Regions from separate parts of the Mycobacterium sp. URHB0021 genome, predicted to be linked through region 2. Evidence: predicted binding sites of a transcription regulator. Region 2 holds the regulator's gene; each other region holds the start of a gene.
The links. The regulator LexA, encoded in region 2, represses DNA repair genes until DNA is damaged. The targets are predictions, from matches to a motif close to CGAACANNTGTTCG.
Positions count from the first base shown of each region.

Region 1: the regulator LexA is predicted to act here: its motif matches at 1,183-1,196, upstream of ruvC (crossover junction endodeoxyribonuclease RuvC).
Region 3: the regulator LexA is predicted to act here: its motif matches at 1,227-1,240, upstream of cofD (2-phospho-L-lactate transferase).

Region 1 covers NZ_JBSRZT010000002.1:5,040,163-5,042,428, reverse strand. The annotation lists gene ACVWWN_RS27165 (mechanosensitive ion channel family protein) at 1-1,050, opposite strand, end outside; gene ruvC (crossover junction endodeoxyribonuclease RuvC) at 1,210-1,773, shown strand; gene ruvA (Holliday junction branch migration protein RuvA) at 1,770-2,266, shown strand, end outside.
Region 2 covers NZ_JBSRZT010000002.1:5,148,158-5,150,423, forward strand. The annotation lists gene ACVWWN_RS27725 (LysM peptidoglycan-binding domain-containing protein) at 1-232, opposite strand, end outside; gene lexA (transcriptional repressor LexA) at 464-1,159, shown strand; gene ACVWWN_RS27735 (LGFP repeat-containing protein) at 1,190-2,266, opposite strand, start outside.
Region 3 covers NZ_JBSRZT010000002.1:6,416,033-6,418,298, reverse strand. The annotation lists gene ACVWWN_RS33715 (coenzyme F420-0:L-glutamate ligase) at 1-30, opposite strand, end outside; gene cofD (2-phospho-L-lactate transferase) at 27-1,022, opposite strand; gene ACVWWN_RS33705 (WhiB family transcriptional regulator) at 1,446-1,715, shown strand; gene ACVWWN_RS33700 (metallopeptidase family protein) at 1,768-2,190, opposite strand.

The DNA of each region.
Region 1 (2,266 bases), 110 kb from region 2:
GCGTTGTGTCGGCACCACGCCGCCGGTGCGCTGCACCCAGTCGACCATCCCTTCACGCACCGCGCACCGCAGGTCGAACAATGCGCCGGCGTTGGGGGCGCTGACGACGATCCGAACCCGCACCACGCCGCCGACGGCGTCGGTCACCTGCAGCACCCCGCGGCGGCCGTCCCACTGCTCACTGGCGGCCAGCAGCCGGTCCAGTTCGGCGCGCATGTCGTGGAACGGCACGGAGAAGTCGACGTCGAACTCGACCGCACCCATGATCTCGGTGGCGCTGCGTGTCCAGTTCTCGAACGGGGTTGTGGTGAAGTAGGTGCAGGGCAGCACCAGCCGCCGCTCATCCCAGAGCCGGACGACCACATAGGTCAGGGTGATCTCCTCGATGCGGCCCCACCAGCGGCCTTCCTCGAGTTCGACCACGTCGCCGACGCGGATCGCGCCGGAGAAGGCGATCTGCATGCCGGCGAACACCGCGCCCAGCGACGTCTGCGCGGCGAGGCCGGCGACCACCGACAACACCCCGGCCGAGGCGAACAATGTGGTGCCGATGTTGGAGAACGACGGGAACGTCATCAGGATCGCGGCCACGCCGAGCACCACCACAACCGCGACCGCGAGCCGGCGCAGCACCGTGACCTGCGTACGGATCCGTCTCCATACGCGGTCGGCGTCGGTGATGTCGTCGTCTCCGCCGCCGTAGCGGGCAATGGTGCGCCGCTCGGCGACCAGCACCAGGCTGGTGGCCAGGCAGGTGAGCGTGGCGATCACCACGATCAGCAGGCAGTGATCCACCCAGCCGCGCCAGGCATCGGCCGCATCGGAGGTTCGCTGCACCGCAATCGACGCGGCAAAGGCCATCAACACGGCGCGCACCGGCACACGGGTCAGCACGGCGACGTCGCAGATCACGGCGCTGCGGCGCCCGATGCGCCTCAGCACCCGGGTGAGCACCACCCCCAGCAGATATGCGGCCACCACGGCGCCGGCGACCCAGGCCAGGGTGACGGCGAGATTGGTTGCGGACTGCAGTTCATTCGCGTCGGGCATCGTGTGAGTTCAGCTCCCACGGATCGGGGACGGGGTCGGTTGCGACGTTAGCGGGGGCCGGCCGCGCCGTCACATCGACCTCGCGTCAGGCGTGTCCCTGCCCCGGGGTGTCCCGCCCGGCCACTAAGCTCTCGAACAGATGTTCACAGGAGGGCTGGCGTGCGGGTGATGGGAGTCGACCCCGGGTTGACGCGCTGCGGGTTGTCCGTGATCGAGAACGGACGCGGCCGGCAGGTGACGGCGCTGGACGTCGACGTGGTCCGCACCCCCGCCGACGATCCGCTGTCGAGACGGCTGCTGACCATCAGCGACACCGTCGAACACTGGATGGACACCCACCTGCCCGACGTCATCGCGATCGAGCGGGTGTTCTCCAATCAGAATGCATCGACCGCGATGGGCACCGCGCAGGCCGGCGGCGTCATCGCATTGGCGGCGGCGAAGCGCAACATCGACGTTTATTTCCACACCCCGAGCGAGGTCAAGGCCGCCGTCACCGGCAACGGCCGCGCCGACAAGGCGCAGGTGACTGCGATGGTGACCAGAATCCTTGCGCTGCAGACGAAGCCGACACCTGCCGACGCTGCCGACGCGCTGGCGCTGGCGATCTGCCACTGCTGGCGGGCGCCCATGATCGCACGGATGGCGCAGGCGGAGGCCATGGCCGCCGAACAGCGCCGCAAGTATCAATCCAAACTGGCGAAACTGAAGGCGGCACGATGATCGCATCCGTTCGCGGCGAGGTCCTCGACATCGCACTCGACCACGTAGTCATCGAGGCGGCCGGCGTCGGCTACAAGGTGATGGCGACGCCGTCGACGCTGGCGACTCTGCGGCGCGGCAGCGAGGCCAGGTTGATCACCGCGATGATCGTGCGCGAGGATTCGATGACCCTGTACGGGTTCGCCGACTCCGACGCCCGCAATCTGTTTTCGACGCTGCTCGCGGTCTCCGGCATCGGACCGAGCATCGCGCTCGGCGCGCTGGCCATCTACGACGGCCCGACCTTGCGGCAGAAGATCGCCGACGGCGACGTCACCGGACTGACCAGGATTCCCAAGGTCGGGAAGAAGACCGCCGAACTACTCGTGCTGACGCTGCGCGACAAGATGGGGCCGATCGCCTCGGCGGCGGGCGCCATGGCCCTCAGTGGCCACGCGGTGCGCGGCCCCGTCGTGGAAGCCCTTGTCGGACTTGGCTTTGCGGCCAAACTCGC
Region 2 (2,266 bases):
GCCCCAACCACACCGTGATCCCCGCGGCGACCAACGCGAGCACCACGGTGGTGAGCGGCGTGATGGGCCGTCTGCGGTGCGACGCCCGCGACATCATCACACCGGTGCCGCGGTAGCGTACCGGCGCCCCGCCGGGCCGGCCCGAGCGCGGCCGCCGTCGCACGTCAGCAGGCCGGGGTCCCGGCCTGACCATCGGCTCCGCCGGGATTTCCCGGGTGTCGAGGATCGTCATCTGCCCGCCTTTCGCTCCGTGATAGCTCCACCATCATTCGCAACTGTGTTCGAACATACTCGCTCATGTGTTCGAGTTATAGAACGTGTGATCGAACTGTTGCGAAACGATAGATCGCCCCTCCGACAACTCGGGCGCGCGCCGGGTCCGTCGCCGGAACCCGGCGCCGATATCCGACACGCCTCGAACACATGTTTGATTATTGAAGCGGGCCCGACTACATTCGGCGCCATGAGCGACGACACGGACAGTGCTGGCAGCACAGGCGGACGCCGAAGTCTCGACACAGGTCTGACCGAGCGTCAGCGCACCATTCTGGATGTCATCCGCGCCTCGGTGACCAGCCGGGGCTATCCACCCAGCATCAGGGAGATCGGCGACGCCGTCGGCCTCACCTCGACATCGTCGGTCGCGCACCAGCTCCGCACACTGGAGCGAAAAGGCTATCTGCGGCGCGATCCCAACCGCCCGCGGGCCGTTGACGTGCGGGGCGCCGACGACGTGGTGACCCCCATCGTCGCCACCGACGTGGCCGGATCCGACACGCTACCCGAACCGACCTTCGTGCCGGTGTTGGGTCGCATTGCGGCGGGTGGGCCGATACTCGCGGAGGAGGCCGTCGAGGACGTCTTTCCGCTGCCGAAGGAGCTGGTCGGCGAGGGATCGTTGTTCCTGCTCAAAGTGGTCGGCGACTCGATGGTCGACGCGGCCATCTGCAACGGGGACTGGGTCGTGGTACGTCAGCAGAACGTGGCCGACAACGGCGACATTGTCGCAGCGATGATCGACGGAGAGGCCACGGTCAAGACATTCAAGCGGACTCGTGGTCAGGTGTGGCTGATGCCGCACAATCCAGCGTTCGAGCCCATCCCGGGTAACGACGCGGCGGTGCTCGGCAAGGTCGTCACCGTCATCCGCAAGATCTAGTCACCGCTGACCTGATCGCCCCGAACAAACCTAATCGCCCCGAACGAAGCCGTTCGTGATCGCGAACTCCTCGCTGGCGAACCAGATCTCGGCGCGCGCGTCGTCGTAGAGCGCGCTGCCGGGCGCCCAGTACAGCCCCGATTTCGTGTCGGCCTTGATGGGATATCCGTCCGGCGCCTGGTTGGGGTCGTCGAGGGGCAGGCGAAGCGCGGTCTGGGCGGGTTCGGGTTCGTCGATCACAATGCGGGCGTGACGGCCGGTGTCGGTCAACGGGTCCCGCTCCGGTCGTGGGCTCGCTCCAAGGCTGATACTCCGGATCGCCTCCGCGATGTCCGTTTCATTTGTCCCGTCCGCAGTATCGAACTCGCTTCTCACGGCCGCGGTATCGAATTCGCTCTCCTCGTCCGCGCTCTGGACGTCCGCGGTCTCGACGTCCGCGCTCTGGACGTCCGCGGCGTCGACGTCCGCGGTCTCGACGTCCGCGCTCTGGACATCCGCGGCGTCGACGTCCGAGGCATCCTTCTCGATCCGCGTTGGCGCGGTATCGACCTTGTCGGGGTCTTCTTCCTCCTCCGTCACCGCACTCTGCGTGGTGTCGGATTCCCCGGTTGCGGTGTCATGGGTGGTGCCCCACGTGCTCACCGGCGACAACGATCCCAGACCTTGTTGGGCGTATCGGTCGCCGAACATCTGGCCGGTCCGATCGTCACGTTCCTCGTTCCCGGGCGCGCCCACCTGGGCGGCGTCGAATGGCTGCGAGTCATCGCGGACCGCTTGCGAATCGCCGGCGCGGCGACGGCGGCGGTGCACCGCGGCCAAGGCCACGAGTCCGACGAGAAGCAGAATCGGCACGATGGCGAGCAACCACCACCAGGTCCAATGAGACGAGTTGTTGCCGTTGTCATTTGCGGCCTGTGCGCCGTTCGTCGCCTTGGGCAGGTCTTGTCCGGGCACGTCCAGCCCGGCCAGTCCGGAGGCCAGGTTGGCGGGTTCCGTGCTGAACTTCTTCGTCGAAGCGTCCCACGAGACCGCACCACCGGCGAACCGCTGGGTGATGACTTCGCCGTTCTCGGTTTGATCGGCCATCGGCACACCGAGGTCACCCGT
Region 3 (2,266 bases), 1.3 Mb from region 2:
GACGGAGGCGGCGGATCCGTGTTCGGTCATGCTCGTCCCAACGTCAGTCCGGCTAGATCGAATCCGGCGCGCACCATTTCGGCGGTGGTCGCCGGATCCGTCATCAGCAGCGGGACCGCCCGCACGTCGACACCGTCGATACGCGCGTCGTCACCCTCGTGCACCAGCCAGCCGTCGAGGATGCCAGTGGCCGAGCGCGCACCGAAGTGCGCCCCGACGGCTTCGGAGGTGCTCGCGACACCGATGACCGACAGGCATTCGTCGGCCATGCCGCGCAAGGGCTTTCCGGCAACGATGGGGGAGTAGCCGATGACGGGGGCCGCGGTCGAGCGCAGCGCCCCGCGGATACCCGGGACGGCCAGGATCGAACCGATGCTCACCACCGGGTTGGACGGCGCGAGCAGCACCACATCGGCGGCCTCGATCGCCTCGGTGACGCCCGGACCCGCCGAGGAGGCCTCGGCGCCGACGAACGCGAAGCTATGGGTCGGCACCTTGGCGCGATAGCGCACCCACCACTCCTGGAAGTGAATCGCGCGCTGCTCGCCGTCGTCCGGATCGGTGATGACGACGTGGGTTTCGCTGCGTTCGTCACTGGCCGGCAGTAGTCGTGCGCCGGGCGACCAGCGGTCGCACAATGCCTCGGTCACCTGTGACAGCGGATAGCCGGCCCGCAGCATCTGACTGCGCACCAGGTGGGTGGCCAGGTCGCGGTCGCCGAGGCCGAACCAGTCGGGCTGCACACCGTAGGCGGCGAGTTCCTCTTTCGCGTGCCAGGTTTCGTCGCGGTGGCCCCAGCCGCGCTCCGGGTCGATCCCGCCGCCCAGGGTGTACATGCACGTGTCCAGATCCGGGCAGATCCGGACCCCGTACATCCACGCGTCGTCGCCGATGTTGACGATGGCGGTCAGATCGTTATCCGACTGTGTCCCTGCGCCGAACTGGCCGAGCCCCAACAGGCGCTGTACGCCCAGCAGGAAGCGCGCGCCCCCGACGCCGCCGACCAGTACCGTCACCTTCACACCGACCGACATTAGGCCGTACGCCTCCAGCGGGTTCACTCTGGTCACCATCGAGACACGCCGACGCGTCGACGCGCCGAATTCCTGTCACGGAATGATATGAATTTCTGTTCCAGCGCTTGACCCCGGCAGCTAACACGTGTGTAATCACTCCAGTGTCATTTCCTGGTTGGACGGCCGGTTTCGGTGGCGCAGACCGAGATTCGATCACATGTTCGAATTGAGATGGCCACACATCGCAATAGTGGGGCTCCGTTTAGGTATCTACGAAACCAGGTGAGGAGGCGGAACATGGCTTATGAGCACGTCGATTTCGATCGTCCGATCCCTTTTGAAAACCGGGCACTCGGCTCGGTCGGCACTGCACCGCACACCCATACCGGACCGACACCTTTGGGGGCCACCGGACGCCCTCAATTGAGTTTGGTTCCCGAGCGAATTGAGGTTGCTCCGGCAACTATCGATCCGGACGCCGAGGACCAATGGCAAGAGCGCGCTTTGTGCGCTCAAACCGACCCCGAGGCGTTTTTCCCCGAGAAGGGCGGCTCGACCCGCGAAGCCAAGCGAATCTGCCTGGGTTGCGAGGTGCGCGACAGATGCCTCGAATACGCGCTGGCCCATGACGAGCGCTTCGGCATCTGGGGTGGTCTGTCCGAGCGGGAGCGGCGCCGCCTCAAACGCGGCATCATCTGACGCTGGACGCTGGATCCCGCAAGCGCTCATTGCAGCGTGAGCGGCGTGTACGTTACTCGTCGTCGATCGTCGGGTCGATGACCGAAGGCTCGACGCCCAGATACGTGGCGACCTGAGCCACCAACACTTCATGCAGTAGCTCGGCGAGTTCGACGGTGTCCTTCGCCCGTCGCTCGATCGGCTTGCGGAACAATACAATTCGCGCTCTAGTCGCATTGCCTCGGACATCGACGCCTGCGGGGATCAGGCGGGCCAGTGCGATCGGCCCGTCGGCGATGACCTCCGGCGGCCACTGCACGCTGTCGGGGTCCTTCGGAGAGATCCGCGGGATCTCGTCGACAGCGACATCGAGGGTCGACACCCGGTCCTGCCATCGCCGCTCGATCGGTTCGTAGGCCTCCAGGACCGCCATGTCGAACAGCTCGGCACGGCTGCGCCAGCCCGGCACCGTCGGCGGCAGAAGCACGCCCCGCATCTCCCTGCCGTGGCGCGATCCCCGCATCTTTTGCTCGGCCACGTCCAAGATCGTAACGGTTGGAGATCGGGGTCGG